Regions from separate parts of the Alteromonas sp. ISO5 genome, predicted to be linked through region 3. Evidence: predicted binding sites of a transcription regulator. Region 3 holds the regulator's gene; each other region holds the start of a gene.
What was found. Region 3 encodes sigma-54, which starts transcription at its own class of promoters, with help from an activator protein. Its sites were predicted from a motif close to GTTGGCACGNNNNTNGNNT; they were not measured.

Region 1 (4,786 bases), 2.5 Mb from region 3:
CTGAGCAGGTACCTGGATAACAGCGTGGCAATCAGCTCAATTATCGCACCAACGGAGACATCATCATGCTAATGTCTTTTGCCCTGAGTAGTTTGCGTAGTCGAGGTAAGTCACTGGCGCTCACGTTTTTGTCGCTGCTAATCAGCGTAAGTGTATTGCTGAGTGTTGAGCATGTGCGATTACAGGCACAGGAGAGTTTTAACCGCACAGTATCGGATGTCGACCTCATCGTAGGTGCGCCAAGTGGCCAGTTAAATCTGATGCTCTACACGGTATTTCGAATGGGTAGCCCGACCAATAATATCAGTTATGCAAGCTATGAGATGTTGCAACAACATCCGCAGGTAAACTGGGCGATTCCGATCTCGTTAGGCGATGCCCATCACGGCTACCGAGTACTCGGCACCAACCAGCAGTATTTTGAGCACTATAAGTTTGGTAACAAGCAGCCGTTAACCTTTAGTCAGGGGGGGGCTTTTAAGGGGATTTTTGGTGCGGTCTTGGGGGCTGATGTGGCACAGGCACTCAATTACAAACTCGGGGATAACATTGTCATTGCTCATGGTCTTGGCGCGGTGAGTTTTCAGAACCACGATGATTCGCCGTTTACCATTACCGGCATTCTGGCCCCAACCGGTACGCCGGTGGATAAAACCGTGCATGTTTCATTGCAGGGGATTGAAGCTATGCATTTACCGCATGCACAGCTGGATAATGTGTTAGAACAGCCAGACAACATGGCAAACACACTCGTTGCACCGGATAGCATTACGGCGGTGATGGTGGGTCTTACCAGCAAGTTTGCCACCTTTACCTTACAACGGGAGCTGAATAACTACCCGGATGACCGACTTATGGCGATTTTACCCGGTGTTGCGCTAACAGAGATGTGGCAGATGATGTCCAGCGTTGAAAACCTGTTGCGCTTTATCAGTATCCTTATCATGCTGTCCTCCTTGTTCGGGCTATCCACAATGCTGCTGGCCTCTATGCAGCAGCGTGAAAAGGAAATTGCCGTATTGCGGATCATTGGTGCCGGAGCAGGCACCATATTTCGCTTAATCCTGGTTGAAGCCTTACTGTTGGCCGGGGCGGCAAGCGTTAGCGCGGTAGCGCTGGTATCCGGGGTGTTTGCAGTGGCTAAAGAGTGGTTAGCCAGCCACTACGGTATGTTTATTTCGGCAAATCTGCTAACTCTGCATACCGCAATGGTGGTTGGCGCGATACTGTTGGCAACACTGATTTGCAGCCTGTTGCCTGCGATTGATGCTTATCGCGGCGCTATTAATCAGCGGCTCTAATAACGGTACAAGACCCGGTGAACTGCCGGGTCTTTGGTCTCAGGCCTACTGACCGAGACACTGTCCATTGTTTTGACGGGCAGGGAAAATACTATTTAAAGTGGCGATTAATTTAGCGTAATCATCGGCCATGCGATGGGCCTGCACTTCAGTTAATACCTGCCCCTGCAGGTTTTTGCGCTCTGCCTCAATATGGGTGTAGTGAAATATCCGCATATCAACATTTTGCTGCTGCCAGGCATTTTCCATGTTTTCGATGTTATGCTGCGAATCATCGATAAACACGATGGCGTCAAACTTGCGCGCGGTGTTGGTTAGTATCCACTCAAGCATAGTGCCTTTATTCATGCCGGTGGTCATCATCAGGCCACGGCTGTAACTCATTTCCCGCTCAAGCTTTTGCCGATACACCGGGTTGGGATTATCCGTTGGCGAAAGTGCTGCGCGGCCAACGTTAATGTTGTTGCGGTATAGCTCGCGCTCTGTTGCTGCACGGTTTTTAGGCCCACGGGAGGTTAACAGCAGCAGGGTATTTCCTGATGCCTGCCACTGGTTGAGTAAATCAGGGACCTGAGCTTCAGTCAGATTCATGGGCGCCAGCTCGTAAAGCAGGCTGATAGCGTCTTCGAACAGGCAGCTTACTTGTTGTTCCGGCGTTGGCTTTACCGCCAGCTTACCGCGTTGCCACTGGTACCAGATATCGCCGCCCAGATCAGTCGCGCTGGTCAGCAGGGTATTATCAATGTCGGCTACGACAAGCACATTTTCGGCACCGTATTGGTTGTTCAGCTCTGACACCACCGGCGCAATCTTATCAAAGGTTTCTACTTCGGCTGCGGTTACCTGATTGAGTTTGGGAACAACTGTGCTGGTGCAGCCGGTCACAGCCAACAGTAACGTGAAAAGGACAGTGCGAAATGCAGGGGCAGGTAAACAATTAGATGACATAAGCGTTATTGTGAGTTAAGGGTTCTGCGTAAAGCACAGTAATGTAGCAGATTTGCCGGCTTACCGATATGTCTGTGGATTGTCAGCTACACCAGAAAGCGGTGTAATTGACCAGTATTTAGCGATAATCTTGTACTCTCAGTAGGAGTTGTTTTTTAACTTATTGAAAATTAGTAGTTTGTTAGTTGGTGTGGCATTTGCTTCAATATTCGAAAATCAAATGGTACCGAATAAAACAGGGAGCAACCATCATGGTTAAACTTGAAGACCGTCCTATCGAACAGGTCAGGGAAGAAGTGATCGATAAACTGATTTATCACTACAGCCATGGCGTAATTTCAGCCGAAGCCTTTGAACGCCGTCTGGATAAAGCCATGGCGAGTCAGGATCATCACGAAATTGCTGAGTTGGCCGCCGATCTTACCATGCAGGTTGACGACGATTACACCCGCCAAAAAGAGAAAAAGCTCAATATTAATTACAGTGCCGGGGATGTGCCTGAGAATGAAACCGTCATCAATATAATGGGCGGTTCGGATCGTTCGGGACGCTGGAAAGTCCCTGCGGAAATTCGCGTGCTTAGTTTCATGGGCGGCTCAGATATCGACTTTACCGATGCCGTGTTTACTACGCCCCACGTCACCATTAAAGTCCTGTGTGTTATGGGCGGTATCGACATCAAAGTGCCGGAAAATGTGAATGTAGTGACAAAAGCTTTTTGTTTGATGGGGGGGCTTGATAATAAAGCGCCGTCGATTGCCGATCGACAGGCCCCCACTATTACCGTGGAAGGCTTTGTTTTAATGGGCGGTGTGGATATTGGTCTTAAGCGTACCATTAAAGAGAAGTTTGTGGAAATGGCCAATCAGATGAAAACCCTTTTTGGCAGCTCACAGCGCTAAGTTTTAAATCAGATTATTACGGCCCTAATTGCCTGCTGTTGTCAGTCCAGCAGCAAAACTTTATACAGGTAAAATATAAAGGGGATTATCAAGTCCCCCTCTTCTGCTTTTCCTCATGTTTGAGATACGTGAATACGGACTAAACGTGACAATTACCGAGTAATCAACATACCCCGCAAAAATAACGCGATAATGCGTTCATCTTACATCGTTTGCATGACATGGCTAAATGTAAGATCAATATGGAAAAAAAGAAAAACTGAGCATAAACTATCCAACAGAGGAACAGGTGCTTTTCGGAACCCGTCTGAATTAAGTTCTCAGAAAGTTGTAAAGCTTTACGCAAGACAAAGCGAAAGGTACATCAAGTATTAACCAGTTCACTGTCCGGCCTCGTTACAGAGTGGTTACGGCGGGCTTATGGTGTCACTAGCAGGGAATAGTAAAATTATGTCGGGTAAGAAAGCACAACAAGCAGCAACACAAGTACAAGCCGATGATTCATCCGAACTGACTACCTTACGTCAAATTTTATTTGGCGACGCACAGCAGGATATTGAGGTAAGAATTGCAGCGTTGGAAAAGGCTATGGTGGACCGCTTTGCTCAAACCAATGAGCTAATCGCCAGCGAGGTCCAAAAACTCAATGATACGCTGCAAAAAGGCCTGGATGAAGCACATGAACAAACGCTGGCGGTCGATAAGTGTTATGACGACAAAACCGCAGAGCTTAGTGGTGTTACCGATAAACTGTATTCTGAGCTTGAAATGTCAGAGGCCAATCATAAGCAGGATAATGATGAGTTGCATAAAGCGCTTGAGCAAGCGGTTACAGAGCTAACCAGAAAATACGACGCAAAATTTACTGAAGCACTAACCAAAATAGAGCAAGTGACCAGCGAACTTAGTTCAACCAAAACCGACCGTAAAACTCTGGCAAAACTGCTGGCTGCGATGGCCGTCAATTTAGAAACTGATCAACAGTAACTGTTTGTCTGATGACTGACTATTCCGATAAGCCAGGGTCGCAGACAGAGCAAGCTGAACTTGAGCGGCTGCGCAAAATATTATTAGGCGAGAATGGTGAGCAGGTTACTCAGATAATGAGGGAGCACGCCCGGCTAATGGTGAGCGAAGTCGTAGTAGAAGCCCTGCACGACCGCCAGCGCAAGGATGATGAACTCATGCATATCTTAACGCCGGTGGTGAATAAATCGGTAGAGTCGTCAGTACAAGGGCAAAGTGAAAAGTTCGTGGGATACTTTTACCCCTTAGTCGGCCGCCTTGTGCGTAAGTCCGTCACGGCGTTTCTCGCGGAGTTTATTGAGAAAACCAATGAAATACTGGAAAACAGCCTGACGCTGAAGAGCTTTAAGTGGCGTTTTCAGGCCTGGCGCGCTGATATAAGTTTTTCGCAATATGTGGTCAGTCAGACTTTCGTGTACAGGGTGGAACAAGTGCTTCTTATCCACAACGAATCGGGCATATTGCTTAATTCGGTGAATTTTAACGAAGCCGATAGTGCCAATGGCGAACTTGTGTCAGCAATGCTCACTGCCATTAATGACTTTGTTGCCGACTCCTTCAATCGCCCAGAAGGCGCTGAAGAGCAAAATTTACAGGTGGTAAAAACGG
Region 2 (4,786 bases), 1.9 Mb from region 3:
GTCGTCATAGTAAAGGTATAGCGGATTTCATAGTTGTCGTGGTTATATTTGAAGGGACGTCGATAGGTCCATAATCGCATCAGAGATTTCCTTGTTAAATGAACGTAAACGGGCTACTGATGGCAGCACCCAATAAAGTATTAAGTGCATTTAGTAGGAAGAGGGAAGGGTAATATTGCAGTGTTTTTCCGCTGACGCTTTATTTTGTGTGCCTTCTACCATGTAATCAAACTTAACCTCAGTCAGGGCCGGTGTTTTATCGGTGTTCGCCGCTGTGGGCTGCCAGCGCCATTGCTTTATGGCTTTAATCGCTGTTTTGTCAAATACACCAAATGGAAATGAGTCGGTGATCTTCTGAACCACTGCTTTACCCTGGCTGTTCACTACAAATTTTACCGTTACACAACCTGACAGGCCGTTTCTGGCCGCATCTGCTGTATAACCCGGATCCACACGTCGTTGAACTGTCCACAGTGTATTAAACTCGGCGTCGGTGGTCAGTGAGAGGTGTGCAAAGTTGTTTTCGTTGTTACGACTATCTTGTGAATCTGTGGTCAGTTGGTTACTCGCACAGCCAGCGAGTAGACTAATCAGACTGATAAAAAGGGTTTTCTTCATTGCTAAATCCTTTAGCTAAATTTAGTTGGCAGCGATTTATAGCAAAATTTTAGCAGTGTGTCATCAACCAACACGACTCACTACCCGTTGGGCCAGTTCGGATAAGCGCATATTCTGTTCCATGGCGGTACTTTGCAGTTTGCGGTAGGCCTGCTGTTCAGAAAGTTCGCCTTGTTGCATCAACAGCAATTTGGCCCGGTCGATGACTTTTTGTTCATTGAGTGCTTGTCTGGCGGCACTGAGTTCGTCGGCCATATCCTCGATACGCTGAGCCTGGCCGCGAATCAGATCGTAAAACGATTTATGCGCCGAAAGGGCTGAGCCTTCGGGCAGTTTATTCGCTTCTCTGTCGGCACCCTTAAGGCCCTTTACCGTATTGTCATAAAGCATGGTAATAGGCGTATCGGTAAGTGGCGGCGAACTGTTCAGGGAAGCGATCAGCAGCTCATGATTGCGCAGTTCTTCTTCGGCCTGTTGAATGCGTAGGCTAGCCTGGTCGGTTAGACGGTCGGTCAGATGCTCTTCAATAGACTGCATGGCATCGATGCGCTGCGTAGCGATGTCGTACCAGATTTCACTGAGCTCAGCTGAGCATTCCCCGCCTGCGGCCAGTGACTGAATCATCGCTCTTAATCGAGTGATTTGAGAGGCCGTATCGCTGGTTTGCTGTCCCTGCCACATTTGCATTTCTTCTTCATCAGCAAAGTTTTCGAAGGTTTCAAAGCAGTGCTGCTGCGAGTCACTGAGGGCATTAACCCGATCTCCCAGATCACTGTCGAAGTGACTTTCGGCAAAACCAATAGCGCCCCACGCCCGTTCCTGCCCGGCATATTCTTTACCCTGCATAAAGTTAAACAGGGCTACCAGTAAGCGGGTCATGGTGGGATCGCTGGCCACATCGGCCGCCTCAAAAACAACGTCGAGTAAACCGGTAATTAAGCGGCAGTAGGCGTTAGTGGATTCCAAAGGCGTAAGTTGTTGAGCGGCAATTTTGTTGCGTAAATCGGGTAGGTGATCCATACCTTGCAGGGCAAAGGTGATACTGCTGAGTAAACGCATGGACTGGCCGTTATCCTGCTGACCAAGGTAAAGTGATTTCAGCAGGCTGCGTAAATCCTGCTCACACCGCTCACTGGCTGCTATTTGCTGCTGACGCTGCTTACAAAACCGGTCGCCCTTTGAGCCTAAGTAAACATTGCTGAGCCCACGTTCGCGCTGTAACTGATGGATCATGTCCTTAACCGCTTTTACGGTTCTACAGTTCGATGACAGGTGCTGTAATGCCTGAATTTCCTGATGCTTCGCCGACAATAAGAATCGCTTGGTAATGTCACTGTGTTTGCTCATCAGGCGCTCCGTAAAGTAGACCAGCTATTAAAATTAACTTTGGAGGCAAGCAATTCTTATTCCCATGTAATACTTTGGTCGCAAAGAATGCAGTTTGTGTTTTAAATAGGCAGTAATAGCGCGTTTTGCCAAAAACACGCGCAATTATTACCGCAGCAAAGGAAGTTGCACCGTTAATAATGCACTTTAATGGTGAAACTGCGCTATCGTGGCGCGCCACACTTAAGGGTAAGCGTTTCAAAAAATCGGCGCTTTATTTTAAATTGTTGATAATTATTGTTTATTTATTTTCACTTGAGTTGGCATCGAAATTGTATCGGTAAAATCAGCAAACCGTAATGGTTTTACAATTGGAATAGAATTCGGATAAAGGCGTCCGCAACTTACTTCTTAGGAGTGAGTGCGGACGCCTTTTTTTGTGCCTGACGATTGTAATGAAGTGTTTGTGGGTGTGTTTTTGTTCAATATATTTAGGTGATTAATATGGCGTATTTACTACCTTCTGAGTTTGCAACCAAAATGGTTGATGCGGGTGAGTCGAAGATTTACATGTCGACCCGCGACACGTTAATTCGTGCGTTTATGGCCGGTGCTATTCTGGCACTTGCGGCAGTATTTGCTATAACTATCGCCGTTAAAACCGGCGTGTTTCTGATTGGGGCTATCCTGTTCCCGGTTGGTTTCTGTATGCTTTATCTGATGGGCTTTGACCTGTTAACTGGTGTATTTGTACTGGCGCCGCTGGCCTGGCTGGCAAAACGGCCCGGGGTTACCTGGCCGCAAATCTTGCGAAACTGGGGGCTGGTGTTTGTGGGTAACTTTGCCGGTGCGTTAACGGTTGCCTTAATGATGTCGTTTATCTTTACCATGGGTTACAACACCGATGGCGGAGCTATTGCTACTAAAGTTGCCGGGATCGGTGAAGCTCGAACTCTGGGGTACGCCGAATACGGTGCAGCTGGCTGGTTTACTATTTTTATTCGCGGCATGTTGTGTAATTGGATGGTATCACTGGGCGTGGTTGGCGCGATGATTTCTACCCATGTCAGTGGCAAGGTACTGGCGATGTGGATGCCTATCATGCTGTTCTTCTTTATGGGCTTTGAACACTCAGTGGTTAATATGTTCCTGTTCCCGTTTGGTCTGATCATGGGCGGTGAGTTTTCAATCATGGATTACTTTATCTGGAATGAAATCCCCACCGCGTTAGGTAACCTGGTAGGAGGCTTAGCATTTACTGGTCTGACGCTTTATTCCACTCACGTTAAAACGGCACCTAAGCGTATACTGGCCACTGGCGGCACTAACAAAGCAGTGCCGGCGGCGAAAGTGAACGATAAAGTATAAGCTCCTATGCCTGAAGTTCGCTGGGGAGCATTCTCCGGCAAAGGAATAAAAAACATCAATCAGGACTGTCACGCTGTGACAGTGCCTGATTTTTCGCGTTTGCAGCGTCGTGGCATTATTGCCGCCGTGGCAGACGGGATCAGCAGTAGTCAGGTGAGTCAATACGCCAGCGAACTGGCCATTAATGAGTTTGTTCGCGATTACCTGATGACGGCTAACGTATGGTCACCGGCACGGGCCGCCGAGTTGGTCCTGCGAACCATTAACACCCGTTTATATATCAAGTCACAACTTAGCCCCTATCGGGAGAATCCGGATAAGGGCTACGTGTGTACCTTTAGTGCCGTGCTTCTGCACGGTGATAAAGCCATTTTACTGCACTGCGGTGACAGCCGTATTTATCACATTCGTCAACATCAGGTCGAACTGTGTACGCAGGATCATCGTCAGCAAGGTGAAGGCGGCCATCATTATCTGAGTAATGCACTGGGCATTAAACCCGAATTAAATGTAGACATTACCGCCAGGGATATTCAGCCCGGGGATACCTTCGTGGTGATGACCGACGGTATCGCCGAAACCCTCTCGGTTGAGGACTGGTTAGCCGTTTTGCAACAAGCTGACACCGACTTAAATAAAGGCTGTGAACAGGTTGCTAACATGGCTCTGGATTTTGGTTGCAATGATAACCTGACCATCGCCGCGGTTAACGTTAAGGCCATTAATCAGCCGGTGCCGGTCAGCTATGAATCATCCGGTTATCTGCCATTTATTACGAGCCCAATCACAGCTGGTAGTGTTATTGATGACTGGTGTGTCCAAAGGCTGCTCAGCAACACCGAACGCAGTAGCGTGTATCTTGCCCGCCATAGCCATTCAAATGAGCAGGTGGTGCTTAAAGTGCCGGCCGTGTCGATGCAGGAAAACCGCGGCTTTCTGGATGAGATGATCAAAGAGGAGTGGGTGGCTAAGCGTGTTACTCACCCGCAATTACTTAACGGTGTCAGTGAGGCGTTTTCACGTACCTGTTTTTACGTCGTACTGGCATACCGCCCGGGCATTAGCTTGCGGCAGTGGCGTGATGATAACGGTGCACCTGGTCTGATGCTACTCAGAGACTGGGCTACGCAGCTATCCGGCGCTTTAACCGCGCTGCATCGGCAGGGGATTTTGCATCAGGATATTCGACCTGAGAACGTCCTGGTTGGCGACAACAATACCCTGACGCTGATTGACTATGGTGCAGCGAGCTTGTCCGGTCACAACTTTTTAATGGCCAGTGAGCAGTTGTTTATTCCCGGCGATTTGCTGTTTGCTGCGCCTGAGTATTTCGTTGGCCTGTGGCCAGATGAGAGCGCCGAGCAGTTCTCTTTAGCGATATTAATGTATTACCTGTTGTCGGGGGAATATCCCTATGATGCGAATGTTGCCAAAAAGACCAGTTATTCAGGTTTACTCACGCTGCGTTACATTA
Region 3 (4,786 bases):
GCTGGCCATTACACCGAGTTATAAAGCCCGTAACCTGACCACCACATTATATAATGAACAAGGTCAGCGCGTGCATGAAGTATTTTCATCCACCATGGAAAACTACGAGCAGTTAGGCTTTGTGCTGTTTTTAGCACCGCAATATACGATTTACCAGGAGTCTGACGAGCCGCCCTGGCAGGTAGTCGCCGACGAAGGTACGTTGTATGATAACAATATGATACAACTGGAAAATAACGTAGTTATTGTAAGTAAAAACCAGGCTGACTTTGTGCAGCGGGTAACCACTGACTACCTTGAGATAGATTTGGACCAACAAACCATGGTGTCCGAAGCCAGGGTGGAAATTTCGGGGCCTGATTTCCTGATATTGAGTAACGGACTTCGCGCCAACCTATTGAATAAAACTTATGAGTTGAATCATCATGTGCAAACGACTTATTCCCCTGCTAACTAGCCTGTCGCTGGCACTATCGCCGGCCGTGGTGCTGGCAGCCAAATCTGATTTCAAAAAAGACATCGAGGTGTTTTCCGAGTCGCAGTTCCTGGATGGTAAAAATAAAAAGTCCATTCTGATTGATAATGTGCAGGTTACCCAGGGCTCACTTAGCATTAAGGCCGACCGGGTTGAAGTAGAAGCCGGCGGCGGCAAAGGCAAGGAAGTATTTATCGCTACCGGAAAACCTGCTGTCTACAGCCAGACCCTGGACGATGGCCGGGTAGTTGAAGCCCGCGCATTTGAAATCCGTTATGAAGTAGCTAATCGCACCATTTCTCTGGCTGGCGATGCCGAATTAAATCAGAATACCAGTGTGGTAAAAGGTGAAACCATCGTTTACGACATGGAAAAAGAACAACTTAAAGCCACCGGTGACGGCAGCGGCAGTGAGGATGGCCGGGTGCGCACCGTATTTAGTCTGGAAGACATTGAAGCCGTGCGCGACGAAAGCAAGGCCCGTGACAACACGGGCGACCAACAGGATAATGAAAACGAATGACCACCCTAACCGCCACCCACTTAGCTAAGTCGTATAAGTCCCGGCAGGTAGTAAGGGATGTCAGTGTTGAGGTGTCTGCCGGCCAGATAGTTGGCCTGCTGGGCCCCAATGGCGCCGGCAAAACTACCACGTTTTACATGATTGTGGGCCTGGTGGCGCTGGATAAAGGCGATATTCGCATCGACGAGATGGATCTGACCCGTCAGCCCATGCACGAACGTGCCCGCAATGGGATTGGGTATTTACCCCAGGAAGCCTCTATTTTCAGAAAGTTAACGGTTTTTGACAATATCATGGCAATATTGCAAACACGCAAGGACCTTTCGTCTGCCGAACAGCAAAATGAAGCGGATGCCCTACTTGATGAATTCAATATCAACCATATACGTAATAGTACAGGGATGAGTTTGTCGGGAGGAGAACGGCGTCGGGTAGAAATTGCCCGGGCGTTGGCAGCCAATCCGAAATTTATTTTGCTCGATGAACCCTTTGCGGGAGTTGATCCAATTTCGGTTAATGATATAAAGAAGATCATACAACATCTTCGTGACCGTGGAATTGGTATTCTGATTACTGACCACAACGTACGGGAAACCCTTGACGTCTGTGAAAAAGCCTACATTGTCAGTCAGGGTGAATTAATCGCCCAAGGCACTGCGGAACAGGTTTTGAGTAATCAAAAGGTCAAGGATGTATACCTGGGTGAGCAATTCAGGCTATAGTTAGATACATAAAGACAACATGTTTTGTCCCCATCAATAACAAGCAAGGCGTTAAGAACAGAAGTAGATGAAACCATCTTTACAGCTCAAATTTAGTCAACAACTTACTATGACGCCACAATTGCAGCAGGCGATTAAACTGCTGCAACTTTCTACCCTGGATTTACAACAGGAAATCCAGGAAGCACTCGATTCGAATCCGTTACTGGAAGTTGATGACACCAGCGACAACGATACTATAGAGAAAAGCAAGCTTGATGCTGAAGCCGATGCCGCCGCAACGGCCAGTACCGAGACCAGCATGGACACCAACGAGGCGCTCGAGAAAAACGAACTGCCCGATGAACTCCCTATCGACAGCACCTGGGATGAATATTACTCAGCATCATCGGCGCCTGCGCCTGGCCCGGCTTCAAATGACGATGACCAGGTTTTTCAGGGTGAAACTACCGACAACATCCAGGACCACCTGCTCTGGCAAATGCGCCTGACGCCCTTCAGTGATGTAGACCGCGCAATCGCCATTGCGATTATCGACTCAATTGACGAATCAGGCTATTTAACGGTAACAGTTGAAGATATCCTGCAGAGCGTCAATACTGAAGATATGGAAGAGCCGGTTGAAGCCGACGAAATTGAATGCGTACTAAAGCGGATTCAAATGTTTGACCCCATTGGCTCAGGTTCACGTACCCCTCAGGAGTGTCTACTGGTCCAGTTAAAACAGTTTGCTCCCGACACGCCATGGCTCAAGGAAGCAAAGATCCTTATCGAAGACTATGCCGACCTGCTGGGCAGCAAGGACTATCGCACCTTAATGCGTAAGTCACGCCTGAAGGAAGACGATTTGCGAGAAGCGATGCGCTTATTGCAAACCCTTAATCCGCGTCCAGGTAGTGCGCTAATTACCCAGGAACCTGAGTACGTTATTCCTGACGTATCGGTCACCAAGAAAAAAGGTCGTTGGGTGGTTGAACTTAACCCGGACAGTCTGCCAAAACTGAGCGTAAATCAACAATACGCTGCCATGAGCCGCCAGGCCCGTAACAGTTCAGATTCCCAGTTTATTCGCTCGCACATGCAAGAAGCCAAGTGGTTCATTAAGAGTCTGGAGTCGCGTAACGAAACCTTGCTCAAGGTAGCTAACTGCATTGTGCAGCAGCAAATGGGTTTTTTCGAACACGGCCCGGAAATGATGAAGCCTATGGTCCTCAATGACGTAGCCGAGATGGTCGATATGCATGAATCCACCATTTCGCGGGTTACTACCCAAAAGTACATGCACACCCCTCGCGGTATTTTTGAGTTGAAATACTTCTTCTCCAGCCACGTAGCCACTGAGTCTGGCGGAGAATGTTCATCCACTGCCATCCGCGCTCTGATCAAAAAACTGGTTGCCGCCGAGAAGCCCAGTAAACCACTAAGCGACAGCAAAATTGCTCAATTGTTGGCCGATCAAGGTATTAAAGTTGCCCGGCGAACAATAGCAAAATACCGGGAATCCTTGTCGATTCCACCGTCTAACCAACGCAAGAGCCTTATTTAGGCCGAAATATAAGGAAGACGAACTATGCAAATAAATCTTACAGGTCATCACATCGAGATAACCGATTCTTTGCGTAATTATGTTGATACCAAGTTTACTAAACTGGAGCGCCACTTTGATCACATATCCAATGTGCATGTGATCCTCAACGTGGAAAAGCTTACTCAAAAAGCCGAAGCCACGATGCATTTAAGTGGAGCGGAAGTATTTGCCTCGTCAGAAAATCAGGATATGTATGCTGCGATAGACAGTATGATCGACAAACTCGATCGCCAGGTAATAAAGCATAAGGAAAAGCTCAAAAAGCACTAGGCCCAATTTAACCTTATGAATATTCAAGCCTTAGTTAGCCTGGATCGCACTGAATGTGCGGTCCAGTGCAACAGTAAAAAACGAATTTTAGAAATCATCAGTGATATTGCTGCCGAAACCAACGCCGAAATTCAAAAAGAAGACGCCCTCAATGCCCTGCTCAGCCGGGAAAAAATGGGTAGCACCGGCATTGGTAATGGCATAGCCTTGCCCCATGGCAGACTGGCTAACCTTTCCAAAGTAACAGCTGTGGTAGTAACAACCACCCCGGCTATTGCCTTTGACGCCATTGATGATAAACCGGTGGATATCTTTTTTGCCATTTTGGTGCCAGAAAACCAAACCGAAGGGCATCTGCAAACGCTCGCAACTATCGCCGGTAAGTTAAGCCAGAAAAGCATTGTAAAAACGATCCGTAACGCCGAATCGAAGGAACAGGTTATCGCCGCACTATGCGACCAGGCTGAACAATAGTCCGGCAGGGAGTCTGACACAACCATGAAACTCATTATTATCAGCGGGCGCTCCGGCTCCGGCAAATCCGTTGCGCTAAGGGCCCTGGAAGATTTAGGCTACTACTGCGTTGATAACATTCCGGTAAACTTGCTCCCAACGCTCACCCATACCGTAGTCGACGAATACGATCAGGTAGCCGTGAGTATCGACGTGCGTAACCTGCCAAAGGATCCCGATGAATTAGTCGAGATTCTCGACTATCTGCCCTCATCCTGGTCGATGACCATTGTCTATCTGGATGCCAGTGATGACATGCTGGTGAAGCGCTTTAGTGAAACCCGCCGCCTGCACCCGCTGGCCAAACTGAATAAATCCCTGGCTGATGCAATACAGGCAGAAAAAGAACTCCTCGCGCCCATCACCGAGCGGGCTGACCTCTATATTGATACCGACCGCTTATCCATTCATCAGTTGGCGGAGCTTATCCGCGAGCGTATTCTGGGTAAAAAGAGTTCCAGGCTGGTGCTGGTATTTGAATCTTTCGGCTTTAAGCATGGTATTCCCAAAGATGCCGATTACGTGTTTGATGTTCGTTTTCTCCCCAACCCGCACTGGGAGCCGGATCTTAAGCACCTTACCGGCCTGGATTCACCGGTAGAAGCTTTTCTGGGTTCACAGCCCATTGTGACTAAATTTATCTGGCAAATTCAAAACCTGCTGGATACCTGGATGCCGCATCTGGAGCGAAATAA

Region 1: a site for sigma-54 is predicted at 2,434-2,452, ahead of AC2T0J_RS01670 (DUF1707 SHOCT-like domain-containing protein). Genes of this name have one in related genera too.
Region 2: a site for sigma-54 is predicted at 2,264-2,282, ahead of AC2T0J_RS21285 (formate/nitrite transporter family protein). Genes of this name have one in related genera too.

Annotation. Positions count from the first base shown of each region.
Region 1 is NZ_CM176572.1:373,633-378,418, reverse strand. It holds gene AC2T0J_RS01685 (ABC transporter ATP-binding protein) at 1-72, shown strand, start outside; gene AC2T0J_RS01680 (ABC transporter permease) at 66-1,301, shown strand; gene AC2T0J_RS01675 (DUF2608 domain-containing protein) at 1,347-2,249, opposite strand; gene AC2T0J_RS01670 (DUF1707 SHOCT-like domain-containing protein) at 2,498-3,151, shown strand; gene AC2T0J_RS01665 (hypothetical protein) at 3,572-4,138, shown strand; gene AC2T0J_RS01660 (OmpA family protein) at 4,150-4,786, shown strand, end outside.
Region 2 is NZ_CM176572.1:4,699,557-4,704,342, reverse strand. It holds gene AC2T0J_RS21300 (septation protein IspZ) at 1-80, opposite strand, end outside; gene AC2T0J_RS21295 (energy transducer TonB) at 151-618, opposite strand; gene AC2T0J_RS21290 (nitrate- and nitrite sensing domain-containing protein) at 682-1,965, opposite strand; gene AC2T0J_RS21285 (formate/nitrite transporter family protein) at 2,449-3,312, shown strand; gene AC2T0J_RS21280 (bifunctional protein-serine/threonine kinase/phosphatase) at 3,319-4,786, shown strand, end outside.
Region 3 is NZ_CM176572.1:2,824,534-2,829,319, reverse strand. It holds gene lptC (LPS export ABC transporter periplasmic protein LptC) at 1-457, shown strand, start outside; gene lptA (lipopolysaccharide transport periplasmic protein LptA) at 426-998, shown strand; gene lptB (LPS export ABC transporter ATP-binding protein) at 995-1,720, shown strand; gene AC2T0J_RS12670 (RNA polymerase factor sigma-54) at 1,788-3,266, shown strand; gene hpf (ribosome hibernation promoting factor) at 3,291-3,578, shown strand; gene ptsN (PTS IIA-like nitrogen regulatory protein PtsN) at 3,594-4,052, shown strand; gene rapZ (RNase adapter RapZ) at 4,077-4,786, shown strand, end outside.